Regions from separate parts of the Streptomyces sp. SDT5-1 genome, predicted to be linked through region 1. Evidence: riboswitches for the same ligand, from Rfam matches in the RefSeq annotation. Region 1 holds a riboswitch; each other region holds the start of a gene.

The links. A riboswitch is a leader RNA that binds a small molecule or an ion and turns the genes downstream of it on or off. The one in region 1 is predicted to bind cyclic di-AMP.
Region 2: linked by a shared signal. The riboswitch ahead of ACTWJ8_RS21045 (M23 family metallopeptidase) and the one ahead of ACTWJ8_RS28555 (M23 family metallopeptidase) in region 1 are both predicted to bind cyclic di-AMP.
Region 3: linked by a shared signal. The riboswitch ahead of ACTWJ8_RS23545 (NlpC/P60 family protein) and the one ahead of ACTWJ8_RS28555 (M23 family metallopeptidase) in region 1 are both predicted to bind cyclic di-AMP.

The regions. Positions count from the first base shown of each region.
Region 1 is NZ_CM125963.1:6,193,876-6,203,350, reverse strand. It holds gene ACTWJ8_RS28570 (bifunctional acetate--CoA ligase family protein/GNAT family N-acetyltransferase) at 1-2,109, opposite strand, end outside; gene ACTWJ8_RS28565 (HPr family phosphocarrier protein) at 2,298-2,579, shown strand; gene ACTWJ8_RS28560 (GntR family transcriptional regulator) at 2,797-3,483, opposite strand; gene ACTWJ8_RS28555 (M23 family metallopeptidase) at 3,715-4,521, opposite strand; cyclic di-AMP (ydaO/yuaA leader) riboswitch at 4,535-4,698, opposite strand; gene ACTWJ8_RS28550 (M16 family metallopeptidase) at 4,939-6,306, opposite strand; gene ACTWJ8_RS28545 (M16 family metallopeptidase) at 6,324-7,661, opposite strand; gene ACTWJ8_RS28540 (DNA gyrase/topoisomerase IV subunit A) at 7,956-9,475, shown strand, end outside.
Region 2 is NZ_CM125963.1:4,557,570-4,567,044, reverse strand. It holds gene ACTWJ8_RS21070 (MFS transporter) at 1-93, shown strand, start outside; gene lhgO (L-2-hydroxyglutarate oxidase) at 121-1,353, shown strand; gene trmB (tRNA (guanosine(46)-N7)-methyltransferase TrmB) at 1,434-2,201, shown strand; gene ACTWJ8_RS21055 (PrsW family intramembrane metalloprotease) at 2,275-3,606, shown strand; gene ACTWJ8_RS21050 (aldo/keto reductase) at 3,626-4,579, opposite strand; gene ACTWJ8_RS21045 (M23 family metallopeptidase) at 4,705-5,757, opposite strand; cyclic di-AMP (ydaO/yuaA leader) riboswitch at 5,769-5,916, opposite strand; gene ACTWJ8_RS21040 (PP2C family protein-serine/threonine phosphatase) at 6,182-7,300, opposite strand; tRNA gene ACTWJ8_RS21035 (tRNA-Met) at 7,485-7,558, opposite strand; gene ACTWJ8_RS21030 (alginate lyase family protein) at 7,620-8,843, opposite strand; gene ACTWJ8_RS21025 (LuxR C-terminal-related transcriptional regulator) at 9,077-9,475, shown strand, end outside.
Region 3 is NZ_CM125963.1:5,070,081-5,079,555, forward strand. It holds gene ACTWJ8_RS23515 (ATP-binding protein) at 1-667, shown strand, start outside; gene ACTWJ8_RS23520 (response regulator transcription factor) at 664-1,347, shown strand; gene ACTWJ8_RS23525 (LysE family translocator) at 1,392-2,042, shown strand; gene ACTWJ8_RS23530 (alpha/beta fold hydrolase) at 2,042-2,926, shown strand; gene ACTWJ8_RS23535 (C40 family peptidase) at 2,958-3,995, opposite strand; gene ACTWJ8_RS23540 (hypothetical protein) at 4,310-4,663, shown strand; gene ACTWJ8_RS23545 (NlpC/P60 family protein) at 4,720-5,907, opposite strand; cyclic di-AMP (ydaO/yuaA leader) riboswitch at 5,916-6,089, opposite strand; gene pcrA (DNA helicase PcrA) at 6,276-8,762, shown strand; gene ACTWJ8_RS23555 (M23 family metallopeptidase) at 8,805-9,475, opposite strand, start outside.

The sequences.
Region 1 (9,475 bases):
GATGAGGTCGGCGGCGCCCTGCTCGTCGACGGAGTCGTGCTCGGGCACCTTGCCGGGCTCGGCGGCGTCGCGTCGCCATTGCGCGTACCTGGCCGCCTGGGAGAGCGCGCGGACGGCGCGCTCGGCTGCCGGGTAGGCGGGGATGAGGCGCGGGGCGAGCTCCGGCTGGGCGAGCAGCGGCGCGTCCTCGGTGGCCGTCTCGGGCGTGGTGCGCTGCCGCGGTGCGTTGGGCCCCGTGCTGGCGGCGGCGGAGAGGGCTTCGGCGAGGCCGCCGAGTTCGACGTGGACGACGAGTACCGGCTTCGTGGGGCCGGTGGCCGCGGCGGCGCTCAGGGCGGCCGCGAGCTCCGCGTCCTCGGAGGGGCTCTCGCCGACGGCCGGTATGGCGGTGACGACGACGGCGTCCGTCTTCTCGTCGGCCAGTGCCTGCTCCAGGGCGGCCCGGAAGTCGGCGGCGGAGGCGGCCGTCGTGAGGTCCTGGGGCGGCTTGGGGCGCAGCCCTTCGGAGAGGCACACGTCGTAGGTGAGGAGACCGAGCGACTCCGAGTTGCCGAGGATGGCGACACGCGGCCCCTCGGGGAGCGGCTGACGGGCCAACAGGAGTCCGGTGTCGACGAGTTCGGTGATCGTGTCGACCCGGATGACGCCCGCCTGCCGGAGCAGCGCGGAGACGGTGGCGTACGGGAGGCGGGTGGCCCGCACGGCGTGCCCGGTGGGTGCGATGCCGCTGTGCCGGGCTCCCTGGACGACGACCAGGGGCTTGGCGGCGGCGGTGCGGCGGGCGAGGCGGGTGAACTTGCGCGGGTTGCCGATCGATTCGAGGTACATGAGCGCGACGTCGGTGTCCGCGTCGTCGTACCAGTACTGGAGCACGTCGTTCCCGGAGACGTCCGCGCGGTTGCCCGCGGAGACGAACGTGGAGACGCCGCTGGCGCCGGTGACGCCGCCGCCCCTGCGGTGCAGGCGGGACAGGAGGGCGATGCCGATGGCGCCGGACTGGGCGAACAGGCCGATGCGGCCGGGGCGCGGCATCTCGGGGGCGAGCGACGCGTTGAGCCGGACGTCCGGGGAGGTGTTGACGATCCCGAACGCGTTCGGTCCCACGATGCGCATGCCGTAACTGCGGGCCTGGCGGACCAGGGCGCGCTGGCGCTCGCGGCCCTCGGCGCCCGTCTCCGCGTATCCGGCGGAGACCACGACGAGGCCCTGGACGCCGCGCTCGCCGCACTCGGCGACGACCTCGGGGACGTCGGGGGCGGGGACGGCGACGACGGCCAGGTCGACGGGCTCGGCCGCGTCGATGTCGCGTACGGAGCGGTGGGCGGGCACGCCGTCGATCTCGGTGAGGTCGTCCTCGAACGCCTGGTTGACCGCGTAGAGGCGGCCGGTGAAGCCCGCGTCCCTGAGGTTGTCGAGAACGCTGCGGCCCACTCCCCCGGGCGCCCGCCCGACGCCGATCACGGCGACGGAGCCCGGGGCGAGCAGGCGCTGCACCGAGCGGGCCTCCGCGCGCTGCTCGCGCGCGTGCTGCACCGCGAGGGAGGCCTCGGTGGGTTCGATGTCGAACTCCAGGCGGACGACGCCGTCCTCGAAACTGCGCTTCTGCGTGTATCCGGCGTCCCGGAACACCTTGATCATCTTGGTGTTGGCGGGGAGCACCTCGGCGGCGAAGCGGCGGATGCCGCGCTCCCGCGCGACGGCCGCGATGTGCTCCAGGAGGGCGGAGGCGACGCCGCGGCCCTGGTGGGCGTCCTGCACGAGGAAGGCGACCTCCGCCTCGTCGGCGGGCGCGGTCGCGGGCATGCCGTGCTCGTTGATCCGGTCGTAGCGCACCGTGGCGATGAACTCGCCGCCCACGGTCGCGGCGAGGCCGACCCGGTCCACGTAGTCGTGATGGGTGAAGCGGTGCACGTCCTTGGCGGACAGCCGCGGGTAGGGCGCGAAGAACCGGTAGTACTTCGACTCGTCCGAGACCTGTTCGTAGAAACTGGTCAGGTGCTCGGCGTCCGCGGTGGTGATGGGCCTGATCCGCGCGGTGCCGCCGTCGCGCAGCACTACGTCGGCCTCCCAGTGGGCGGGGTACGCATGGCGGTCCGACGGAGTCTCCATGTCGCAAGAGTAGGGCCGGCCACCGACAGAAGGCGTCCCGTCGTACGGGTCGCGGCCGGTACGCCCGGAAGGCACTCTATGGAGGACCGAAGGGCTGTGCGGGCGAGGACCTGGGTCCGCGTCACGCACCGCCCCCGATATGGAACACTGGTCTAGACAACCGTGAGTCACCTGAAGGGCAGCATCACATGGCTGAGCGCCGCGTCAACGTCGGCTGGGCCGAGGGCCTCCACGCCCGCCCCGCTTCCATCTTCGTCCGCGCTGCCACGGCGGCCGGCGTTCCCGTGACGATCGCCAAGGCCGACGGCAACCCCGTCAACGCCGCCTCCATGCTGGCCGTGCTCGGCCTGGGCGCGCAGGGCGGCGAGGAGATCGTGCTGGCCTCCGACGCCGAGGGCGCGGACGCCGCGCTCGACCGGCTGGCGAAGCTGGTCGCCGAGGGCCTCGAGGAGCTTCCCGAGACCGTCTGACGCACAGACGAAGCAGTACGGCAGAGCCGCGCGTCCCCTTTGGGGCGCGCGGCTTTTTCGTTCCCGGAAATACGGCACGAATTCCGCGGCACGCAGCACGAATTGCGCGGCGCGCAGCGCGGATTACGCGACAGGAATTCACGCAAGCCCGTCCGGCCATTTCAGCCGTTTCGGCGCGCGCCGAGAATTGCGCACTTCTTTGTATACGGCGCCGTTGTTAAAGCTGGTGCCCCACCGTGTTGACTGCGTGTTGCGAACTCCTCACACGCTCTCCCGCGCGCGGGACGCGCAGGCGGTGGGCGGCCGCGGCGCGCTCGGTGTGCAGGGTCGCCAGGGCGCGGGCGCGCTCGACGTCGCCGCGCGCCACCGCGTCCACGATGGCGCCGTGCTCGGCCCAGGACTCGACCGGGCGGGCGGGGCTCTCCACGGCGTACATCCAGGCGATCTTGTGGCGGAGCTGGGTGAGCAGGGTGATCAGGCCGGGGCTGCCGGACGCCTGGGTGAGCGTCTCGTGGAACCAGCCGCCCAGGGAGCGCAGATCCTCGCCCTGACCTCGCCTCGCGCGCTCCTGACCCAGCCTCACGAGCCCGCGCAGCACCTTGAGGTGGGCCTCCGAGCGGCGCTGTGCGGCGCGGGCCGCGGCCATCGGTTCGAGCAGCATCCGGATCTCCAGGAGGTCGGCCGCCTCCCGCTCGGTGGGCTCGGCCACGCACGCGCCCGCGTGCCTGCGCGTGACGACGAACCCCTCCGCCTCCAGGGTGCGCAGCGCCTCGCGGACGGGCACGCGCGAGACCCCGTAGCGACGCGCGAGCAGCTCTTCGGTGAGCCGCGCGCCGCGCTCGTAGACCCCGGCGACGATGTCGTCGCGGATCGCCGTGCATACCGAGTGCGCGGGAATGCGCATGGTTCGACCTCCGCCTTGATCCCCGCGAAACGCGGTCGAATGACGCCCGTGCAAGCGCGCATGACACGCGGCCGGAGCACTTGTCCTTCGACTCTATTCCACCGTGCTTGAATTTCCGACGAGGGGACGGAATCCGGGGATATTTTTTGGACAGCCGATATCTGCGGACACGCGAAAGCCCCGGCTCGGTGAGCCGGGGCTTTCGTCGGACGCGCCGTGGGTCGGGCCGGGTCAGACGTTCACGCCGTGCTGACGCAGGTACGCGACCGGGTCGATGTCCGAGCCGTAGTCGGGGCTGGTGCGGGCCTCGAAGTGGAGGTGCGGGCCCGTCACGTTGCCGGTGGCGCCGGAGAGGCCGATCTGCTGGCCGGGGGTGACGTGCTGGCCGACGGAGACGCCGATCGAGGACATGTGACCGTACTGGGTGTATGTACCGTCATTCATCTTGATCACGACGTTGTTGCCGTAGGCGCCGCCCCAGCCGGCCTCGACGACGGTGCCCATGCCGACGGCGTGCACCGAGGTGCCGCTGGCGGCGTGGAAGTCGATGCCGGTGTGGCTGCCGGAGGACCACAGGCCGCTGCTGGCCTTGTAGGCGGTGGAGACGTACGAGCCGGATATCGGCGCCACGAAGCTGTTCAGGCGCTTGCGCTCGGCCTCACGGGCGGCGCGCTCCTTGGCCTCGCGGGCCTCGCGCTCCTTCTTGGCCTTTTCGGCGGCGCGCTTCTTGGCCTCCGCCTCGGCCTTGCGCTTGGCCTCCTCGGCCTTCTTCTTGGCCTCGGCCTCGGCCTTCGCCTTCTCGGCGGCCTTCTGCTGCGCGGTGGCCTGCGCGTCGATCTTGTCGGCGAGGGAGTCGCCGATGGCGATGGCCTGCGTCAGGCCGTCGTGCTCCGCGGCGGGTTCGGCGGCGAGGGCGGGGGCGGCGAGGCCCGCCACCACGCCCGTCGTGGTGAGTGCGGCGACGCCGGCGACCTGAGCGGTGGTGCGCGTCAGACGGCCGGGACGGCGGTGCTTCCCGGTGGCACGGGTGAACCCCATGAAGGTGCTGATCCTTTCCTTCCTTCTCGCCTACCGGGTTAGCTGACGGGTTCGGAGCAGGAAGGTCTCCTACGGGCCCCCTCCCCTCGCGGGAAGAGCGCCCGATTCACCCCAGGGACTTCGGTGGGTCCCCGGCTCCCCTGGCTCGCACCGTGGGGGACTCGGCGATGACTGTCCGGTGTCGCGGGTGCGACGTACGTCTGGCGGACAGCCGGAGGGAACGCTAAGCGGGGCCTCTTTGAATCAACAAACAGAACCCGGCTTTTGTAGTGCACGCCACAGGGCACGCAGGCAACCTCTACAACAATTCGGACATTTGTGAGCGTGTAGTGATTCCAGCTGATCGTGATCAACACCACGAAGCCCCGGCGGCCGCTGTCGGCGCCGGGGCTTCGTGGTGTGCCTCAGGAGGCGAACTCAGCTCGTGACCACGGTCACTTCACCGATGCCGAGCGCCTTGACCGGCTCCTCGATCTGCGCGGCGTCGCCCACCAGGACCGTCACGAGCCGGTCCGAGGGGAACGCGCTCACGACGGCCGCCGTGGCCTCCACGGTGCCGGTGGCCGCCAGCTGCCGGTACAGCTGCGCCTGGAAGTCGTCCGGCAGGTGCTGCTCGACCTGGTCCGCGAGCGTGCTCGCGACGGCCGCCGCCGTCTCGAACTTCAGCGGGGCGACGCCCACCAGGTTCTGCACGGCGGTGTCCCGTTCGGCGTCCGTGAGGCCCTCGGCCGCCAGCGTGCGCAGCACCTTCCACAGGTCGTCGAGCGCGGGCCCGGTGTTCGGCGTGTCCACCGAACCGCTGATGGCAAGCATCGCCGCGCCGCTGCCGTCGGGCGCGGAGCGCAGCACCTGGGCGAAGGACCGCACCCCGTAGGTGTAGCCCTTCTCCTCGCGCAGGACGCGGTCCAGGCGCGACGTGAGGGTGCCGCCCAGGCAGTACGTGCCGAGGACCTGCGCCGGCCACACGCGGTCGTGCTTGTCCGGGCCGACCCGGCCGATGAGGAGCTGCGTCTGCACGGCTCCGGGGCGGTCCACAATGACGACGCGGCCGGTGTCGTCGGCGACGACCGGCGGGACGGGGCGCGGCTCGGTGGTGTCGCCGGTCCAGGCGCCGAGCGTGTCGGCCAGGAGTGCGTCCAGGTCGATGCCCGTCAGGTCGCCCACGACGACGGCCGTGGCGGTGGCGGGGCGCACGTGCCGGTCGTAGAAGGCGCGCACGGCCGCCGCGTCGATGGCGGAGACGGTCTCCTCGGTGCCCTGCCGCGGGCGCGACACGCGCGCGTCGGCGGGGAAGAGCTGCCGGGAGAGCTCCTTGGCGGCGCGCCGGGCCGGGTTGGCGCTCTCGTGCGGGATCTCGTCCAGGCGGTTGCGCACCAGGCGCTCGATCTCGCTGTCGTCGAAGGCCGGGGCGCGCAGGGCGTCGGCCAGCAGGGCGAGGCCCTTGGAGAGGCGCGAGGCGGGCACTTCGAGGGAGGCCCTTACGCCGGGGTGGTCGGCGTGCGCGTCCATGGTGGCGCCGCAGCGCTCCAGTTCGGCGGCGAACTCCTCGGCGGAGTACTTGTCGGTGCCCTCGTTGAAGGCCCTCGCCATGATCGTGGCGACGCCGTCGAGGCCCTTCGGCTCGGCGTCCAGCGGCGCGTCCAGGTGCACCTCGACGGCGACGACCTGCTGGCCGGGGCGGTGGCAGCGGAGCACCGTCAGGCCGTTGGGGAGCGAGCCGCGCTCCGGGGCGGGGAACGCCCAGGGCTTGGGCTCACCCGCCTGCGGGCGGGGGTGGAAGTCCATGCTCGCGAGCTGCTCGGTCACTGGCCCGCCTCCTCGGTGTTCTCGTCGGTCTCGGCGGGGGCGGTGGGCTCGTACACGAGCACCGCGCGGTTGTCGGGGCGCAGGCGCTCCTTGGCGATCTCCTGGACCTCCTCGGCGGTCACGTCCAGGACGCGCCCCACGGCGGTCAGGGCGAGCTGCGGGTCGCCGAACAGGACGGCGTAGCGGCACAGCTCGTCGGCGCGGCCCGCGACCGTGCCCAGGCGGTCGAGCCACTCGCGCTCCAACTGGGCCTGCGCGCGCTCCATTTCCTCCGGGCTCGGGCCCTCCTCGGCGAACCGGGCGAGCTCCTCGTCCACGGCGGCCTCGATGACGGGGACCTCGACGTCTCCGGAGGTCTTCACGTCCAGCCAGCCGAGGGACGGCGCCCCGGCGAGGCGCAGCAGGCCGAAACCGGCCGCGACGGCGGTGCGGTCACGGCGTACGAGGCGGTTGTAGAGGCGGGACGACTCGCCGCCGCCCAGCACCGTGAGGGCGAGGTCGGCGGCGTCGCACGCGCGCGTGCCGTCGTGCGGGAGCCGGTAGGCCGACATCAGGGCGCGTGCGGGCACCTCCTCCTCGACGACAAGGCGCTGCTGCTCGCCGATGACGTCGGGCAGGGCGCCGTCGCGCGGGGCGGGCTTGCCGTCGTGGCCGGGGATGGTGCCGAAGTACTTCTCGACCCAGGCCAGCGTCTGCTCGGGGTCGATGTCGCCGACGATCGACAGGACCGCGTTGTTCGGCGCGTAGTACGTGCGGAAGAAGTTCCGCGCGTCCTCGAGGGTGGCCGCGTCCAGGTCGGCCATGGAGCCGATGGGTGTGTGGTGGTACGGGTGGCCCTCGGGGTACATGAGGGCGGTCAGCTTCTCGAACGCCGTGCCGTAGGGCACGTTGTCGTAGCGCTGGCGGCGCTCGTTCTTGACGACGTCCCGCTGGTTCTCCATCGACTCGTCGTCGAGGGCCGTCAGGAGCGAGCCCATGCGGTCGGCCTCCAGCCAGAGCGCGAGCTCCAGCTGGTGGGCGGGCATGGTCTCGAAGTAGTTGGTGCGCTCGAAGCTCGTCGTACCGTTGAGCGAGCCGCCCGCGCCCTGGACGAACTCGAAGTGTCCGTTGCCGTGCACCTGCTTCGAACCCTGGAACATCAGGTGCTCGAAGAGGTGAGCCAGGCCCGTACGGCCCTTGACCTCGTGGCGCGAGCCGACGTCGTACCAGAGGCAGACCGCCGCGACCGGGGTCAGGTGATCCTCGGAGAGCACCACACGCAGGCCGTTGGCCAGCCGGTGCTCGGTCGCTGTCAGGCCGCCGGAGCCGGCCTCGGCGGTGGCCGTGTGACCCATGGGCATGTACGTCCCTTCGATCGCGGTACAACGCGAATACGCGGTGAGCTCTGGACTGCGGCAGGTCCTGTAACACTGAACTGCTGCGAGTCCTGACACTGTATGCAAGCGTGCCGACGCCTGGCGAAGTTCCCGCGGGGGCTACGCCCTGAGCGAGCGGACACCCTTGCGGGGGCCGTGCGACACCCTGTACTGACGGGCCGCGAGCGGCGTTGTCAGTGCGGCGGTCCACAATGGTCCGCGACAGTTCCCGTTCATGTACCCGTTCTTGTAGGTGAAGGAGCCGCAGCAGCGATGGCCCGCCGCAGCACGAAGACCCCGCCGCCCGACGACTTCGAGGAGAAGATCCTCGACATCGACGTGGTCGACGAAATGCAGGGCTCCTACCTGGAGTACGCGTACTCGGTCATCTACTCACGCGCCCTGCCCGACGCCCGCGACGGGATGAAGCCCGTCCACCGCCGGATCGTCTACCAGATGAACGAGATGGGCCTGCGCCCCGAGCGGGGCTACGTCAAGTGCGCCCGCGTCGTCGGCGAGGTCATGGGTAAGTTGCACCCCCATGGCGACGCGTCGATCTACGACGCGCTGGTGCGCCTCGCCCAGCCCTTCTCCATGCGTGTGCCGCTGGTGGACGGGCACGGGAACTTCGGCTCCCTCGGCAACGACGACCGCCCTGCCGCCATGCGTTACACCGAATGCCGCATGGACCCGGCCGCCGGCCTGATGACGGAATCGATCGATGAGAACACGGTCGACTTCGTGCCCAACTACGACGGCCAGGAGCAGGAGCCTCTGGTCCTCCCGGCGGCGTACCCGAACCTGCTGGTGAACGGCGCGTCCGGCATCGCGGTCGGCATGGCGACGAACATGCCGCCGCACAACCTGGGCGAAGTGATCGCCGCCGCCCGCCACTTGATCCGGCACCCGGGCGCCGACCTCGACACCCTCATGAAGTACGTCCCGGGCCCCGATCTGCCCACGGGCGGCAAGATCGTCGGCCTCACCGGCATCCGGGACGCGTACGAGTCGGGGCGCGGCTCCTTCAAGATCCGCGCGACGGTCTCGGTGGAGAACGTGACGGCGCGCCGCAAGGGCCTCGTCGTCACCGAGCTGCCCTTCGCGGTCGGCCCCGAGAAGGTCATCTCGAAGATCAAGGAGCTGGTCGGCTCCAAGAAGCTCCAGGGCATCGCCGACGTCAAGGACCTCACGGACCGCGAGCACGGCCTGCGCCTGGTCATCGAGATCAAGAACGGCTTCGTGCCGGAGGCCGTCCTGGAGCAGCTCTACAAGCTGACGGCCATGGAGGAGTCCTTCGGCATCAACAACGTGGCGCTGGTGGACGGCCAGCCGCTCACGCTGGGCCTCAAGGAGCTCCTCGAGGTCTACCTGGACCACCGCTTCGACGTGGTGCGCCGCCGCAGCGAGTTCCGCCGCGGCAAGAAGCAGGACCGCCTGCATCTGGTGGAGGGCCTCCTCGTCGCCCTGGTGGACATCGACGAGGTCATCAGGATCATCCGGTCGAGTGAGAACAGTGCGCAGGCCAAGGAGCGCCTGATCGAGCGCTTCTCGCTCAGCGAGGTCCAGACGCAGTACATCCTGGACACGCCGCTGCGCCGCCTCACCAAGTTCGACCGCATCGAACTGGACGCCGAGCGCGACCGGCTCAACGGCGAGATCGACGAGCTGACCGGCATCCTGGAGTCGGACACGGAGCTGCGCAAGCTGGTCTCCTCCGAACTGGCGGCCGTGGCGAAGAAGTTCGGCAACGAGCGGCGCACGGTGCTCCTCGAGTCGGCGGGTGCTCCGGTCTC
Region 2 (9,475 bases), 1.6 Mb from region 1:
GATCTGCTGCACCGGCTGGAGCCGTACGGGGACGAGCCGCGGGTGGTGGAGCTGCGCGAGCGGGCCCGGCCGCTGCTGATGGCGCCGGCGTAGGCCTGATTGTCAGTGCGGTCGGGCAAGATGCTGGGTGTGTCGGGAGTGGAGGTGAGGCCCGTGGGGGCGGCTGCGTTGGACGGGGACGTGCTGGTGGTCGGCGGGGGGATCGTCGGACTCTCCACCGCGTATGCCGTGTCGAGGGCGGTGCCGGGGACCAAGGTCGTCGTCCTGGAGAAGGAGGAGGGCCCGGCCCGGCACCAGACGGGGCGGAACAGCGGGGTGATCCACAGCGGGGTCTACTACCGGCCCGGCTCGCTCAAGGCACGGTTCGCGGTGCGCGGCGCCGCCGAGATGGTCAAGTTCTGCGCGGAGTACGGGATCGACCACGAGGTCACCGGAAAGCTGATCGTCGCCACCGAGCGCGACGAGCTGCCCCGCCTGCACGCGCTGGTGCAGCGCGGCAGGGAGAACGGGATACCGGTGCGCGAGCTGGGCCCCGCCCAGATCCAGGAGTACGAGCCGGAGGTGCGCGGCCTCGCCGCGATCCACGTGGGGACGACGGGGATCGTGGACTACCGCGCGGTCGCCGAGCGGTTCGCCGAGGCGTCGGGGGCGGAGATCCGGTACGGGGCGGATGTCGTGCAGATCGACCGCCGCCCCGAGCGCGGCGTCGCGGTGCGGACGCGGTCGGGGGACATCGTGCGCGGGCGCGTGCTGGTCAACTGCGCGGGGCTGCGCTGCGACGAGGTGGCGCGGCTCGCGGGGGACGACCCGGAGATGCGGATCGTGCCGTTCCGCGGCGAGTACTTCGAGCTTTCGCGCCCCGAGCTGGTGCGCGGGCTCGTCTATCCGGTGCCGGACCCGGCGTTCCCGTTCCTCGGGGTGCATCTGACGCGCGGCATGGACGGCGGCGTGCACGTGGGGCCGAACGCGGTGCCGGCGCTCGCCCGCGAGGGCTACGGATGGGGTGTCGTACGGCCCCGCGAGGTCGGCGGCACGCTGGCCTGGCCGGGTGCCTGGCGGATGGCGCGGCGGCACTGGCGGTACGGGGCGGGCGAGATCCACCGCTCGCTGTCGAAGTCGGCGTTCACGGAGGCGGTGCGCAGGCTGGTGCCCGCGGTCGAGGCGGCGGACATGGTGCCGGTCGCTGCGGGTGTGCGGGCGCAGGCGGTGCTGCGGGACGGGACGCTCGTGGACGACTTCCTGATACGTGAGGGCCCGCGCGCGGTCCATGTGCTGAACGCTCCGTCGCCCGCCGCGACGGCCTCGCTGCCGATCGGGCGGGAGATCGCGGGGCGCGTCCTCGCCCAGCTGTGAGGCCGGGCCCGGCGCCGCAGCCGGGCCCGACACCGCACCCGGCACCGCACCTCCCGGCCGCCCGTAAAATCGGGGTCACTGTGTCTGAGTCGCCTGAAACCCCCGCACCCACCGCCCGCCCCAACGAGCCGCGGTTCCCCGACGGGCCCCGGCCCGACCCCGCGCAGTCGCACTACGAGCACCGCATCCGGAGCTTCCAGCCCCGCCGCGGCCGGGTCACCGACGCGCAGGCCGATGCCCTGAAGCGGCTGTGGCCCACGTGGGGCCTGGACATCGACGGGAAGCGGAAGCTCGACCTCCCGGCGCTGTTCCCCGGCGTCGACCGCATCGTCCTGGAGATCGGCTTCGGCATGGGCGAGGCCACGGCGCAGATGGCACAGGCCGACCCGTCGACCGGCATCCTCGCCGTCGACGTGCACACGCCAGGGCAGGGCAATCTGCTGAACCTGGCGGACAAGGCCGGCGTCGACAACGTACGGGTGGCGAACGGGGACGCGATCGTGCTGCTGCGCGACATGCTCCCGGACGACAGCCTCGACGGGCTGCGCGTCTACTTCCCCGACCCCTGGCCGAAGAAGCGGCACAACAAGCGGCGGCTGATTCAGGCCGACTTCCTGACGCTGGTGGCCGGGCCGCTGAAGCCGGGCGCGAGCGTGCACTGCGCGACCGACTGGGAGGACTACGCGGAGCAGATGCTCGAGGTCCTGACCGCGCACCCCGACTACGAGAACACGATCGAGGGTGGGGGCTACGCGCCGCGCCCCGACTTCCGCCCGCTCACCCGTTTCGAGGGCAAGGGCCTGAACAAGAGCCACGTGGTGCACGACCTGCTGTTCCGCCGCCGGTAGTCCGACGGGCGGGCCAGGGCCTGATCACCGCGGCCCCGTCGCGGCGCCCCGCATCCCTCGTTAGGGTCAATTCGTGGCCTCGTATCCCGTCCGTCCGCACCACCAGGGCGACGTCGTCGGCGCACAGCCCGGCGGCGCGGTCCCGCACGGTGCGGTGCCGCATCCCCGCTGGTGGGAGCGGAAGGGCGTACGGGCCGCCGCGCTGGCGACGCTGCTCGCCGTGTCCGGCGCCGTGATCCTGGCGCTGGTCCGCGAGCAGACCGGCACGGAGGGCTTCCTGGTCGGGCTCGGCCTCGCCGTGCTGCCCGTCCCGCTGCTCATATCCGCGTTCCGCTGGCTGGACCGCGTGCAGCCGGGCCCCTGGCGGAACCTGATCTTCTCGTTCGCCTGGGGAGCGTGCGCGGCGGCGCTGATAGCGATCGTCGCCAACAGTTTCGCGACGCGGTGGATAGAGACCGCGACCGCCGACCCGTCCAGTGCCGACACCCTCGGCGCCACCGTGATAGCCCCGATCGTCGAGGAGTCCGCGAAGGCGGCGGCCGTGCTGCTCGTCTTCCTCTTCCGCAGACGCGACTTCACCGGGGTCGTCGACGGCGTCGTGATCGCCGGGGTCACGGCGACCGGCTTCGCGTTCACCGAGAACATCCTCTATCTCGGCAACGCCTTCGGCACCGACCAGCTCTCCGGCACGGGCCCCGGGCTCACCTCGGTCACCGCGGCCACGTTCTTCGTGCGCGTCGTGATGTCCCCGTTCGCGCACCCCTTGTTCACGGTGCTCACCGGCATCGGCTTCGGCATCGCCGCCGCCATGGCCCCGGGCCGCGGCCGGCTGCGCCGGATGCTGCTGCCGCTCGCCGGGCTGCTCGGCGCGATGGGCATGCACGCGTTCTGGAACGGCTCGTCGTCGTTCGGCGAGTACGGCTTCTTCGCGGTGTACGCGGCGTTCATGGTGCCGGTGTTCGGCGTGGTCACCTGGCTGTCGGTGTATCTGCGCCAGCGCGAGCTGCGCACGGTCCGCCAGGAGCTGCCGGCCTACGTCGCCGCGGGCTGGCTGACGCCGCCCGAGCCGTTCGCACTGGGCTCGCTGAAGGCGCGGCGCCTGGCCCGCGACTTCGCCACGCACTACGGCGGCAGGCCGGCCGCCACCGCCGTCGCCGAGTACGAGGCGTACGCGACGTCCCTCGCGCTCCTTCGCCACCGCGGCCGCAGGGGCAGGGCGGGCGCGGACTTCGTCGTACGGGAGCGGGAGCTGCTCGACGCGCTGTGGGAGCGCCGGGACTACGCGCGGCCGGCGCTCGCGTACGGCTCGCAGATCGCGGCGCCGATGTGGCTGCCCGCCATGTACGCGGGCCCCGTGGTGCCCCACAGCCCCGCGTACACGCCGTACAACCCGTACCGGTACTGAACCGGCCGGTCCCGCGGGCTCAGGCGGAGGCGGCCGTCAGGCGGTCGAGCTCGGCCCGCGTCAGCTCCAGGTCCGCCACCGCGAGCAGCGCGGGCAGCTGGTCGACGATCCGCGCGGAGGCGATCGGCGCGGCCACCGTGGGCTGCGCGGCCAGCCAGGCGAGGGCGACCGTGGCGATCTCGGCGTCGTGGGCGCGGGCGATGTCGTCGAGCGCCGCCAGGACGTTCCGCCCGCGCTCGGTCTCCAGGTGCTTGCCCGCACCGGCGGCCCGCGCGCTGTCGACGGTCACGCCCGGCCGGTACTTGCCAGTCAGGAAGCCGGCGGCGAGCGCGTAGTACGGCACGGCCCCGAGGCCCGCGCGGGCGGCGACGTCCTGGAGCGCGCCCTCGTACGTGTCGCGGGAGACGAGGTTGTAGTGCGGCTGGAGCGCGACGTAGCGGGCGAGGCCCTCGCGCTCGGAGAAGTCGAGGGACTCCTGGAGACGCTCGGCGGAGATGTTGGACGCGGCGATGTGCCGCACCTTGCCGGCCTTCACCACCGCGTCGAGCCCGCCGATGATCTCCTCGACCGGCACGTCCGGGCGGTCGTAGTGCGTGTAGTACAGGTCGATGTGGTCGGTGCCGAGGCGCTTGAGGGAGGCGTCGACGGCGGCCTTGATGTTCGCCGCGGACAGGCCCTGGTACTCGGGGTGCTGGCCGCCCTTGGTGGCGATGACGAGGTCGTCGCGGCGGCCGCGCGAGGCGAGCCACTTGCCGATGACGGTCTCCGACTCGCCGCCCTTGTTGCCGTCCACCCACGCCGAGTACACGTCGGCGGTGTCGATGAAGTTGCCGCCCGCGGCGACGTACGCGTCGAGCACCTCGAAGGACGTGGCGTCGTCGGCGGTCCAGCCGAACACGTTGCCCCCGAGGGAGAGCGGGAAGACCTCGAGGTCGGAGGTGCCGAGCTTGCGCAGAGAGCGAGAGGAAGTCATGCCCTGTTCCAACACCCGTACGGAATACGGTATTCCGCGATCACGCCGGAAATCCCGCCAAGAAGGGGCAAACCGGCAGCCCTGACGTCGGGGGGTCAGCGCCAGGGCCGCCGGGGCTCACCGGTTCAGGGGGTCAGGCCCTTTTCGCGCAGCCAGGCCGCCGGGTCGACGCCGGTGGACTGGCCGTCGGGGTGGACCTCCAGGTGGAGGTGCGGCCCGGTCACATTGCCCGTGGCGCCCACGCGGCCGATGACGTCGCCGGTGGAGACCTTCTGGCCCGCGCTGACGTTGATCGAGGACTGGTGGCAGAACCACAGCTCGGTGCCGTCGTCGAGGGTGAGCACCGTGCGGTACCCGTACGCGCCCGCCCAGCCAGCCTCCGTGACCGTACCGGAGTGGATGGCGCGGATCGGCGTGCCCGTGGAGGCCGCGAAGTCGAGGCCCGTGTGGTACCCGGAGGACCACATGGAGCCGGGCTGGCCGAAGGTGCCGGAGAGCGTGTACGAGGCGACCGGGAGCTTGAAGCTGGCGGCCAGCTTGCGCAGCCGCTCCTCCTCCGCCTTGCGGCGGGCCTCCTCCTCGGCCTTCTTCTTCTCGGCGGCGGCCTTGGCGTCGGCGGCCTCCCGCTTGGCGGCGGCCTCGGCGGCGGCCTTCTGGGCCGCGGCCTCCTCGGCCTCCTGCTTCGCGGTGGCGTCGGCCGCGTCCTGCTGCGTCTCGGCCTGCTGCATGATGCGGGCGCGCAGCGCCTCTCCGGCGCCGGTCTGCCCCTCGGCGGCGTCGGCCTGAGTGATACCGGCGCCGCTCAGCGGGGAGGCCGTGGCGCCGGAGCCGGAGTCGGAGTCCGAACCGTCGGACATCAGCGAGCCCACGCCCGGCAGCGACTTCGCCGCGGGCAGCGAGTCCTTGACCGCCGACAGGTCGGGCATGGAGATGTGGACCGGCGGCTTGCCGCCCTGCGCGGTGGCGATGCCGCCCGCGCCGACTGCGGCGACGACACCGACGCCGAGGACCGTGGAGCTGCGGGCGAATCCGCCGCGGCGGCGGGCCACCCGGTGCCGGCCGCGGACGGGAGCGACGGACTCCTCGGTGGGGTTCCACTCCTCCCAGGGCTCCTGCTCGACGGTGAAGTCGTCTTCGGGGCCGTAGAAGAAGTCGGGGGCAGGCCGGTTCGACGCCACGGGGGCGCTCTCCTTTCCTTCCTTCTCGCCTACCGGGTTAGCTGACGGGTTCGGAGCAGGAAGGTCTCCTACGAACGTCTCCTGGGACAGGAAGAGCGCCCGATTCACCCCAAGTTGGTGGTTCCCCGGCTCCCTTTCGGGATTGAGCGTGTGCGCACGGAGCCGTCGCTTGTGACGGCTGGGACGACCGCGCTGCGTTATCGAACGTTAATAGACAGCAGACAGTAATTCCAAGCGCTTCCCACTGATCGTTCACGACTCTGGCCAGGACTTATCGGATCAAGAACGGTCATAACCGGGCGAGTTGAACGGGGGTCGTTCCCACATCCGCCTCACCCAACCCTCTGACAGTGCGTCAATTGTTATGCGGAGCGGCGCCGTTCGACTACGGTCGGCTACCTTTGGTAACAACGATCATGGACGGTCAGGCACGCCGAACGGCGAGCAGCGCCATGTCGTCCGTCGAACCGCCCCCGGTGTGCGCCCGCACCTCCGTCACGAGCGCCCCGAGCAGCTCGTCGGGCCCCGGGAAGAGCCGCCCCGACAGCCGGTCCGCCGGATCGTAGAAGCGGCCGCCCGGGTCCCGCGCCTCCGAGAGCCCGTCGGTGTAGAGCAGCAGCGTCGCCGCGGACGGGAACTCCGCCTCGATCCCCCGGTCGGGCCAGCTGCCGAGCTCGCTCATGCCGAGCGGCAGCGCCTCCTGACACGGGTACAGCTCGCGCACGGTGCCGTCGCCGAGCAGCAGCAGCGGCGCCGGATGACCGCGGTTGAGGACCCGTACCCGCTCGGTGCCGTGCGGGATCTCGGCCAGCACCGCGGTCGTGAAGCCCTCGAAGTCGTCGATGCCCCTGCGCCGGCCGCCCTCCCTGGCCAGCGCCCGCTCGAGGCGCTGTGCGACCGCCTCCAGCGAGCCCTCCTGCTCGGCGGCCTCCCGGAACGCTCCGATCACCACCGCGACCGCGGCGACCGCGCCCATGCCCTTGCCCCGTACGTCGCCGACGATGATCCGGATGCCGTGCGGGGTGTCCTGGACCGCGTACAGATCACCGCCGATGAACGCGTCGGCCTGCGCCGCCTCGTAGCGCGCCGCGACCACGAACCCGCCGATCCGCCGGGGCGGTTCGGGCAGCACCGCGAGCTGGGCCGCCTGCGCGATCTCGCGGGCGGAGGCCAGCTGCTCGTAGCTGCGCCGCACGATCCGGTTGAGCAGACAGGCCAGCAGGCAGACGGTGGCCACGGTGACGATCTCGGTGACGAACGCGACCCCCATGTTGGTCCAGAAGTACAGATGCACCGCGACGATCGCGCCGATCGACACCGCGCCGGTCAGGATCGTCGTGCAGAGCGAGAAGAACGGGGCGGCCACCAGCGGGGCCGCGCTGAACAGCGGGGCGCCGGAGTAACCGGCGGGCGTGAAGTACTCGTAGACCGCGCCGCCGATCACGAGCAGCAAGGGCAGCAGCCGGACGAAGATCCGGGTGGGGGCCGCCTCGGCCTCGCGCCGCCCCCGTCTCCCCCCTCTGCCTCCTTCTCGCTGCCCCACCAGTCGTCTCCTGCCGCGTCCCTGCCCGCTTCCGGCGTCTCACCAAGAGTTCCCGCACGGGGACGCCGCGGCGAGCAGGGGTGGGCCGTACGGGTGGGGAACGTGACGGGCGCAACATCGGCGCCACAGCGCCGGAAAAGCACCGAGGCCGGAATCTCGATGAGATTCCGGCCTCGGCCTTCAGTAGCGGGGACAGGATTTGAACCTGCGACCTCTGGGTTATGAGCCCAGCGAGCTACCGAGCTGCTCCACCCCGCGTCGGTGAAAACAACAGTACGCCATCAGGGGGAGTGAACGCGAATCGCTTGCGCGCGACGGCTCACGCGGCGGCGTGCGTCAGCGTCTCCCACGCCACGAACAGGTCGTCCGTCCCCTCCGGACGCTCCTTGCGGGTGAGCCGCTCGGTCTGCGGGAGGTCCATCCGCAGCCGCCCCTGGAGGTGCTGGAGCCCCACCTCCGTGTCGGGACCCATGTCGCGCTGCACCTTCCCGCCGCACAGCCACGCCGGGGCCTTCGCGCCGAGCTGGTACTTGGAGTGCAGTTCGAGCGCCGCGGCGAGCCGGTCCTTCACCTCGCCGTACAGGTCGACGCCCTGGTGCCACGCGGTCTCGGCCATGTGGGACGTCGCGGCCAGGGAGTAGCTGGCGTGCTTGAAGTTGCGGCATGTCTCCTGGGAGAGCCCGTCCTTGAAGGTCTTCTGCCCGAACCAGTACGTGCGCAGTTCCGCCGGGGTGTCGATGCCGCTGCCCTTCGGCCTCACCGGCAGCGGCCCGTCCGACGCCAGATAGAAGTACGCGGGGACGCGGGCGCGGAAGTGCCCGACGGCCTGGTCGAAAGCGGACCTGTCGTTGAGGTAGACGCCCATGCTCATGGTGGCGTCGGCCATCACCAGGTCCCAGTTGCCGTTGAAATCGGCGGAGCCGCCGCGCACTTCGGGCAGGTACGCCTCGCGCAGCATCCGCTGGAACTTCAGCTCCTGCCCGTCCGGCCAGTCCTCGTACGTGTACTGCATCAGCTCGCCGGCCTTCGCCCAGGACGCTCCGGCCCAGGCGGCCTGGAGCCCCGCGTTGTCGGCGGTGTGCCCGGTGACCTTGTCCGACCAGGCGTTCATGATCTCGACGGCCTTCGCGGCGTGCGCCCGGTCGCGGGTGATGTTCCAGAGCAGGGCCTGCGTGTACGCGGCAATGGCGTCCTCGCGCTCCTCGACACAGCCCTGCCCGGCCTCCGCGTCGAAGGGGCACCGCACGGTCGCGTACGGCTTCGCCTCGTAGTCGAGGTCGGCGTACTTGCTGCGGCTCATCTCACGGTACGCGGAGATCCACGGCTCCTGCTTGCGCCGCACGTGCTCCCGGGCTGCCGCCAGCTGGTCCTTGCCGACCAGGACGCCGGGATGGGCGAACGCGCCGTCGGCGGCCCGGTGTTCGGGCTTCGCCGCCACGGCGGCCTCGCTCCCCGCGGACGCGCCGCAGGCCGTCGCGGCCATCATCAGCAGGGGGATCAGGGCCCCCGGAACCACGCGTCGCACCAGTACGCCCGCTGCCATGCAACACCTCCGGTCGGATCACTGGCAGCCTGACGCCTCCGTGAGGACGGCGCAGTATCTGTTGCGCCGGTCGTGTGCGACCGGCCGGTCGGCTTCTGCCGCCGTCTTCGGACTCTTCCCGACTCTTCCCGACTCTTTCGGACGCTTTCGGACTACGGGGGTCGGCGCCGCGCCGCCCGGACTACGGTGCTGCACCTCCCGTACGACCTCCTCACCGGGAAGAGGCGATCGCAGTGAAGGCCGATCGACGCCCCGGTGACCTGCCGGTCGAGGTGACGAGCTTCGTCGGCCGCACCGAGGAGGTCGCGACCGCCACCCAACTCCTGGGCCGGGCACGCCTCGTGACCTTCCTCGGCCCCGGCGGCGTAGGAAAGACCAGAACCGCACAGCGCGTCGCCGCCCGCCTCGCCCCGGAACTGCCCGACGGCGTCTGCATGGTGGCCCTCTCCTCGCTCACCGACCCCGACCTGCTGGCCCACTCCGTCTCCACCGCGCTCGGCCTCCCCGAGCAGGAGAACCGCTCACAGCTCGACGCGCTCGTGGACCACCTGGAGAGCCGCGAGCTCCTGCTCGTCCTCGACACCTGCGAACACATCGTGGACGCCTGCGGCATGCTCGCCGACATCCTGCTG
Region 3 (9,475 bases), 1.1 Mb from region 1:
CGCCGTCCTCGTCGGCATCGCGCTGCTCGCCGGCCCCTACCTGATCCGGATGACGCAGGACCTCTCCGAGGAGCGCCTGATGCGCATCCGCGCGCAGGAGCGGGCCGAGGTCGCCGCGCATGTGCACGACTCGGTGCTGCACACGCTCACCCTGATCCAGCGCAACGCGGAAAGCCCGGCCGAGGTGCGCCGCCTCGCCCGCGCCCAGGAACGCGACCTGCGCGCCTGGCTCTACAAGCCGGCCGCGGCGGAGAACCCGCAGGAGCCCGAGACGGTGGCCGAGGCGGTCAAGCGGAACGCGGCGGAGGTCGAGGACAAGCACGGCGTCCCGCTTGAGGTCGTCGTGGTCGGCGACTGCCCGCTCGACGAGAAGCTGGGCGCGCAGATGCAGGCCGCGAGGGAAGCGATGGTGAACGCCGCCAAGTACGGTGGCGGGGGCGGCGCCGTCCAGGTGTTCGCGGAGGTGGAGGGCGACGAAGTCTTCGTCTCCGTACGGGACCGGGGCCCCGGCTTCGACCTCGACTCCATCCCGCCCGACCGCATGGGCGTAAGAGAATCGATCATCGGCCGGATGGAGCGCAACGGCGGGACGGCCCGGCTGCGGGCGGTGCCGGACGGCGGCACCGAGGTCGAACTGACCATGAAGAGGGCGGAAGGGACGTCATGACCGACGAGGCAGCTCAGACGCGACGGGTACGAGTGGTCCTGGTCGACGACCACCGGATGTTCCGCACCGGCGTCCAGGCGGAGATCGGCCGCACCGAGGAGACCGGCGTCGAGGTGGTCGGCGAGGCCGCCGACGTCGACCAGGCGATCACGGTGATCACAGCGACCCGCCCCGAGGTCGTCCTCCTGGACGTCCACCTCCCCGGCGGCGGAGGCGTGGAAGTGCTGCGCCGCAGCGCCGCGTTGATGGCCGACACCGAGAACCCGGTCCGCTTCCTCGCCCTGTCCGTCTCGGACGCGGCCGAGGACGTCATCGGCGTGATCAGGGGCGGCGCCCGCGGCTACGTCACGAAGACGATCACCGGCACCGACCTCGTCGACTCGATCTTCCGTGTCCAGGAGGGCGACGCGGTGTTCTCGCCGCGCCTCGCGGGCTTCGTCCTCGACGCGTTCGCCTCGACGGACGCGCCGCCGGTCGACGAGGACCTGGACCGCCTCACGCAGCGCGAGCGCGAGGTCCTGCGCCTCATCGCGCGCGGCTACGCGTACAAGGAGATCGCCAAGCAGCTCTTCATCTCCGTGAAGACGGTCGAGTCGCACGTCTCCGCGGTCCTGCGCAAGCTCCAGCTCTCCAACCGCCACGAGCTGACCCGGTGGGCGACGGCGCGGCGCCTGGTCTGAAAACCGCTTGGGCGGTCGGCGCCCGCTGTGCCTCAATGGACCTCATGATGTCCGCCGACCGTCTCCTCGCCTTCGCGGCGATGTCGCTGCTGCTCATCGTCATCCCGGGACCGAGCGTCCTCTTCGTCGTCGGCCGCGCCCTCGCCCAGGGCCGCCGCGCCGCGCTGACGACCGTCCTCGGCAACACGCTCGGGGCGTACGTCCTGGTGATCGCCGTCGCCCTCGGCATCGGCTCGCTCGTCGAGCGCTCGGTGGCGATCTTCATGACCCTGAAGCTGGTGGGCGCGGCGTATCTGGTCTACCTCGGCATCAAGGCGTTCCGTCAGCGCCGCTCCCTGCGCGCGGTGTTCGAGGACGAGCGGGGTGAGGCGGGCAGCGGCACCAGCACGTGGCGCACCCTCTGGGAGGGCTTCGCGGTGGGCGTGGCCAACCCCAAGACGATCGTGTTCTTCGCCGCGGTGCTGCCCCAGTTCGTCGACCGGGAGGCCGGGCACACGATGCTCCAAATGCTCCTGCTCGGCCTGGTGTTCAACATCATCGCGATCGCGTCCGACAGCCTCTGGGGCCTCGCCGCCTCCACGGCCCGCACCTGGTTCGCCCGCTCCCCGCGCCGCCTCGCGGCGGTCGGCGGCACGGGCGGCCTGGCGATGGTGGGCCTCGGCGTGACGGTGGCGGTGACGGGGCGGGCGGACTGATGCCGCTCGTGAACGTGTCGCCCGAGGTCTCGCTCGCGTACGACACCTTCGGGGATCCGGCCGACCCGGCGGTGCTGCTCGTGATGGGCTTCGGCGCGCAGCTGATCGCCTGGGACGAGGACTTCTGCGCGGCCCTCGCGGCGCGCGGCCGCCATGTGATCCGCTTCGACAACCGGGACTCGGGCCTGTCGACGAAGTTCGACGCCCACCCGGTGGACATGCCCCGGTTCATCGCCGCCGTGACGGCGGGCGACATCCCGTCCGCCGTGGCGATGGTCCCGTACCGCTTGCAGGACATGGCCGACGACGCCTTCGGCCTGCTCACCGCACTCGGCATCGAGCGGGCGCACGTCGTCGGGGCCTCCATGGGCGGCATGATCGCGCAGACGATGGCGATCTCCCGCCCGGACCGCGTCCGCACGCTGACCTCGATGATGTCGACGACGGGCGAGCCCGAGTACGGGCGGTCGTCGCCCGAGGCGCAGGCCGCGCTCTTCGCCCCGAAGCCCTCGGACCGCGAGGGCTACGTCGCGGCGGCCGACCGCTCCCTGCTGTGGGCGTCCAAGCGCTACGGGGACGCCGCCGAGCTCCGCGACCTGGCGGGGCGCAGCTACGACCGCGCGTACCACCCGGAGGGCGTCGGGCGGCAGCTCGGCGCGATGGTCCTCAGCGGCTCACGCGCCGACGCCCTGCGCGAACTCAAGGTGCCGACGCTCGTGATCCACGGTCTGGACGACACCCTGATCGACCCCAGCGGAGGCCGCCGCACCGCGGAGCTGATCCCGGACGCGGAGCTCCTGCTGCTGCCCGACATGGGGCACGACCGCCCCCGCGCCCTGTGGCCCCGACTGCTCGACGCGCTGGAGACCCACACCGACCGGTGAGACGACGGATCGCGGTGAAGGACCGGCGGGCTCACGCCACCCGCGTGGCGCCCGCGAAGGGCATTTCGTCGATCGGGGCGACGCGGACCGGGGCGCTCGGGTTCGGGGCGTGGATCATCTTGCCGCCGCCGATGTAGAGGCCCACGTGGCTGATCGAGGAGTAGAAGAAGACCAGGTCGCCGGGTTGCAGCTGGGACCTGGGGACGCGGCGGCCCGCGTCGATCTGGCTGTACGTGGTCCGGGGGATGGAGACGCCGGCCGCCTTGTACGCGGCCTGCGTGAGGCCCGAGCAGTCGAAGGCGGAGGGCCCCGTGGCGCCCCAGACGTAGGGCTTGCCGAGCGCGCCGTACGCGAAGGAGATCGCGGCCTGGGCGCGGGAGTTGGGGGCTTGAGCGAGGTCGGAGCGTTCGGCCGAGCGTGAGGCGTGCTCGCTCTGCGGTGCCGTGTCGCGTTCCGACGGGGTGAGGCGGGCGAGGAGGCGGCGGGCCTCCTCGAGTTTTCGCTTCACCTTCTTCTTGGCGTCCTCCAGCTCCGCCTTCTTCGCGCGCATCCCGTCGAGCGTGTCCTCGGCGTCGGCGCGCAGCTGGTCGATCTCGCGCAGTTCGTCCCGGACCCGGCCGACGGCGGCGGCCTGCCGCGCGCCGAGCCGCTCGGTGGCGGACGCCCTGTCGAGGTAAGTGTCGGGGGAGGAGGAGAGGAGGAGCTGGAGGGACGGGTCGAGGCCGCCGGTGCGGTACTCGGACGCGGCCACCGAGCCCAGCTTCGCGCGCTGCGCGTTGAGCGCCTCCGTGCGCCGCGACGCCTCGTCCTGGAGGGCGTCCACCTTCTTCCGCGCCCCGTCCGCCTGCTCCTTCGCGCCGTTGTACTTCTGGGTGGCGACCTCGGCCTCCTGGTAGAGCCGGTCGACCTTCGCACGCACCTGCTCGGGGCTGAGCCGTGGCTCCGCGTGCGCCGCGCCGCCGTCGAACGCGGTGGCGGTGGCCGCGGAGGCGAGGGCGAGGGTGGCCGCGGTGCGGGCCGTGCCGCCGCTGAGCGGGCGCGGACGGGGCTTGCGGTGTGCTGCCGGCACGAGGTCCTCCTTGGGCGGCCGGCCGAGTCGTACGGCCGCCTGTCGCGCGTCCGGCGGCGGCCCGCACAGGGGGAGCGGGTCGCCGCCGGACCTTTCTCGGCGGTGGTGTCCGACTGCCGCCCCTGGCCCGGGCGGCGGTGGGGAGCCGGTCACCTGAGGAAGGACGCTAAACCTCGGCGTAACGGGTTGGTGACGGATTGTTCGCAACTGGTCCGATTGTTGCGGATGATGATGGAGAGTGACCACAAGAGGGACGAGTCGGTGCCAAAGGGGTGCCCGTCGGAGGCCGCGGCTGCCCCGTTAGGCTCCGGGCCATGGACGTACTCATCCACCTCTTCGTCGGCCTGCACATCATCGGCATCGCCTCGCTGCTCGGCGGCTTCCTCACGCAGATGTCGGCGATGAAGGAGGGCGCGGCCCGCTTCAACAAGGCGATGCTGCACGGCGCCCTGACCATGCTGGTGACCGGCGTCGCCCTGGTCGGTCTCAACCAGGCGGACGGCAGCACCGTCAACAACATCAAGATCGGCGTGAAGCTCGCGATCCTGATCGTGATCCTCGGCATCGTCTATGTGAAGCGGGATGAGGAGAAGGCGGAGAAGGGCCTGTTCATCACGGTCGGCGCGCTCACCGTCGCCAACATCTTCATCGCGGTGCTCTGGACCTGAGCCACCGCGCACGTACGAAGGGCCCGGCAATCGCCGGGCCCTTTCGCGTACGGACGTCAGGCCGGCCGGACCACGCTGTGGATCGACGACGTGCCGTCGTAGTAGATCGACTCCTCGCGCACGACCGCGCCCGGCTTCGGCGCGTGGATCATCATGCCGTCGCCGAGGTAGAGGCCCACGTGGCTGATGTCGTCGTAGAAGAACACCAGGTCACCGGGTTGGATGTCGGAGAGCGGTACCGTCGTGCCGATCTCGACCTGGTCCCAGGTCGTCCGCGGCAGCGAGATCCCCGCCGACTTCCACGCGGCCTGCGTGAGCCCCGAGCAGTCGTACGAGTCCGGGCCCGTGGCACCCCACACGTACGGCTTGCCCTCCTGCGCCTTGGCGAACGCCAGCGCCTGCGCGGCCTTCGTGGCGTACGAGCCGTCGGACGAGGACCCGGAACCCGAGGACGAGCCGGAGGAGGAGCCCGAGGACTGCTCCTGCTCGCGCGCCTCCTCGGCCGCCTTCCGCTTCGCCTCCTCCGCGGCCTTCTGCTCGGCGGCCAGCTCGGCGGCCTTCTTGCGGGCCGCCTCCTCCTTCGCCTTCTCGATCGCGGCGAGCCGCGCCTTCTCCTCCGCGGTCAGTTTGGACAGCAGCTGCCGCGCGTCGGAGAGCTTCGTCTGCACGGTCTCCTTCGTGGACCGCAGCTCGGCCTGCGAATCGGTGAGGTCCTCGAGGCTCGACTGCGCCTCGGTGCGCTTCTTCGCCGTCTCGCGCGTCTGCTTCTGATAGTCGTCGATCGACTTCTTCTGCTCGTCGGTCAGCCGGTTCATCAGCTGGCGCTGCGAGAAGTAGTCCTCGGGGTCGTCCGCGAGGAACATCGTCGCCGTGTCGCTGACCCCGCCCGAGCGGTACTGCTCGGCGGCGTACCTGCCGAGCTTCTGGCGGGCCTCGTTCATCTGGTCGGTGCGCCGCGCGACGTCGTCGAGGAGCCGGTCGACCTGCTGCTTCTTGGCGGCGGTCCGCTCCTTGGCGCCGTTGTACTTCTGCGTGGCGACCTCGGCCTGCCGGTACAGGGTGTCGACCTGCTTCTTGACCTCTTCGAGGCGCGGCTTCGACGACGGCTGCTCGGGCGCGGCCTGCGCCGTCTGGGAGAGCAGCGCCACGGAGGTGAGCGCGGCGGTCGTGATGCCGACCGCCGGGGTCGTTCTGAGGCCGCCGGTCATCCGGGACCGGCTGCGGGGCTTGCGGTGCGACGCCACGGCAGGCGACTCCTTCCGTCGTCCGCCTACCGGGTTAGCTGTCGGGTTCGGGCGTGGTGCGTGGAAGGTTGCCCTACGGTCGACCACCCCGTGCTGCCGGGCGGTGCGACCGATTCACCCCAAGGTCGGTTGGGTCCCCGGTTCCCTGCCTCTCGGCGTACGGGACTCGGCGGGGGCTGCCCGTTCGCCGCGACGTCCGCGGGCGGGGGGACGGGCTGCCCGGCTGCACCGTAGCCAACTCGTGTGGCTGCTGTGAAGGTTGATGTTCGATATGCCCGATACATTTTCGTGATCTGCGCCGCTCGGTTTCGGTGAGGTTCCGAAGGGAGCCGCGGGTTGTCAGTGGGGCGGCCTAGACTCGTAGAGCGATGAGCAGCCTCTTTGACGACAGCTTCCTGACCGGCCTCCAGAAGGGCGCGCCCGGCTCCCCGAGCGGTGAGCAGGAGCCTCCGCCGCCGCCCCCGGACCCCGAGTACGACGACGGGGCCCCGGAGCCGATGCCGGACGGGCTGTTCGGCGCGCCTTCCGAGCGGGACGCGTACTACCGGGACGGTGCCCCGCGCCCGGTCCTCGACTCGGCGACCCTCCTGGAGGGGCTGAACGAGAACCAGCAGGCGGCCGTGGTGCACGGCGGCACCCCGCTGCTCATCGTCGCGGGCGCCGGATCCGGCAAGACCCGCGTCCTCACGCACCGCATCGCGTACCTGCTCGCCGAGCGCGGCGTGCACCCCGGCCAGATCCTCGCGATCACGTTCACGAACAAGGCCGCGGGCGAGATGAAGGAGCGCGTCGAGGACCTGGTGGGCCCGCGGGCGAACGCGATGTGGGTCTCCACCTTCCACAGCGCCTGCGTCCGCATCCTGCGCCGCGAGTCGAAGAAGCTCGGCTTCACGTCCTCCTTCTCGATCTACGACGCCGCCGACAGCAAGCGGCTCATGGCGCTCGTCTGCCGCGACCTGGACCTCGACCCGAAGAAGTTCCCGCCGAAGTCCTTCAGCGCCAAGATCAGCAACCTCAAGAACGAGCTGATCGACGAGGAGGACTTCGCCGCGACGGCCGCCGACGGCTTCGAGAAGACCCTCGCCCAGGCCTACGCGATGTACCAGGCCCGCCTGCGCGAGGCGAACGCGCTGGACTTCGACGACCTGATCATGACGACGGTGAACCTGCTGCGCGCGTTCCCCGACGTCGCCGAGCACTACCGCCGCCGCTTCCGCCACGTCCTCGTCGACGAGTACCAGGACACGAACCACGCGCAGTACGCCCTGGTGCGCGAGCTCGTCGGCCCCACCGAGGGAGAGGACGCCGACCCGGCCGAGCTGTGCGTCGTCGGTGACGCGGACCAGTCGATCTACGCGTTCCGCGGCGCCACGATCCGCAACATCCTCGACTTCGAGGACGACTACCCGAACGCGAAGACGATCCTCCTGGAGCAGAACTACCGCTCCACGCAGACGATCCTCAGCGCGGCGAACGCGGTGATCGAGCGCAACGAGTCGCGCCGCCCCAAGAACCTGTGGACGAACGAGGGGCCCGGAGCCCAGATCACGGGCTACGTCGCGGACACCGAGCACGACGAGGCGCAGTTCATCGCCGACGAGATCGACCGCCTCACCGACGCGGGCGACGCGCAGGCCGGCGACGTCGCGGTCTTCTACCGGACGAACGCGCAGTCCCGTGTCTTCGAAGAGATCTTCATCCGCACCGGACTGCCCTACAAGGTCGTCGGCGGCGTCCGCTTCTACGAGCGCAAGGAGGTCAGGGACGTCCTGGCCTACCTGCGCGTCCTCTCCAACCCCGAGGACTCCGTCCCGCTGCGCCGCATCCTGAACGTGCCGAAGCGTGGCATCGGCGACCGCGCCGAAGCGATGATCGACGCCCTCTCCCAGCGCGAGAAGATCTCCTTCCCGCAGGCGCTGCGCCGCGTCGACGAGGCGTACGGCATGGCGGCCCGCTCGGCGAACGCCGTGAAGCGGTTCAACACGCTGATGGAGGACCTCCGCACGATCGTCGAGTCCGGCGCGGGCCCCGCGACGATCCTGGAGGCCGTCCTGGAGCGCACCGGCTATCTCGCCGAACTCCAGGCCTCCACCGACCCGCAGGACGAGACCCGTATCGAGAACCTTCAGGAACTCGCCGCCGTGGCCCTGGAGTTCGAGCAGGAGGCGGGCGAGGAGGGCGAGTCAGAGACGGGCGGCGGCGGACTCTCGGACTTCCTGGAGCGCGTCGCCCTCGTCGCCGACTCCGACCAGATCCCGGACGAGGAGGAGGACGGCGGCGGCGTCATCACGCTGATGACCCTGCACACCGCCAAGGGCCTCGAGTTCCCCGTCGTCTTCCTGACCGGCCTGGAGGACGGCGTGTTCCCGCACATGCGCTCCCTCGGCCAGACCAAGGAGCTGGAGGAGGAGCGCCGCCTCGCGTACGTGGGCATCACGCGCGCCCGGCAGCGCCTCTACCTGACGCGCGCCTCCATGCGCAGCGCCTGGGGCCAGCCCTCGTACAACCCGCCGTCCCGGTTCCTCGAGGAGATCCCGGCCGCGCACCTGGACTGGAAGCGCACCGGCCCCTCGACGCCCGCGGCGTCCACCAAGAGCATCGGCGGCGGCATCGCGGCCTCGCTGTCGTCCTCGCGCTCCCGCACGGGTTCGACGCCGGCGTTCGCGACCAGCCGGGCGAACTCCAAGCCGGTGGTCTCCCTCGGCGTCGGCGACCGCGTCACACACGACCAGTTCGGACTCGGCACGGTCGTCGGCGTGTCGGGCACGGGGGACAAGGCGGAGGCGACCATCGACTTCGGCGACCCGAAGCCGAAGCGGCTGCTGCTGCGGTACGCGCCGGTCGAGAAGCTGTAGCCGGCCGCGTCCCGCGGGGGACGGGGGAGCGGGGCGGCTCGCTCAGTTCGGGTTGAGGCCGTGGCTGCGCAGCCACGGCAGCGGGTCGATCGCCGCGCCGCCGCCCGGCCGCACCTCGAAGTGCAGGTGCGGTCCCGTCGAGTTGCCGGAGTTCCCTGACCGGGCGATCACGTCACCGGCCTTCACCGGGCCGCTCATCACGGTGTGCGACGACAGGTGGCAGTACCAGGTCTCGGTGCCGTCCTTGGCGGTGACGATGGCCATGTTCCCGTACGCGCTGTTCCACTGCGTCTTCACGGTGCCGTCCGTCGCGGCCATCACCGGGGTCCCGTACGAGACGGGGAAGTCGATGCCGGAGTGCTGGGACATCCAGTTGACGCCGGCCTGACCGAAGAAGGCGCTCAGGCCGTGCTGCTTCACCGGCAGCACGAACTTGGGCCGCATCGCCTCCTTGCGCGCGGCCTCCTCGGCGGCCTGCTTCCGCGCCGCCTCCTGCTTCGCCTTCAGGTCGATGCGCTCCTGCGTGCGGCTCGCCCGGTCGGCGAAGTCGCCCGCGTCGGCGGACAGGTCCTTGAGCTGCGTGTCCAGCTTGTTGTTGGCGACGGACGGCTTGATGGGCTGCGCGTCCGCGGCGGCCGCGGCCTGCGTCTCCTTGTCGTCGTCCCCGCCGCCGACGCTCGCCGCGGCGATCCCGGCGACGCCGACCACACAGA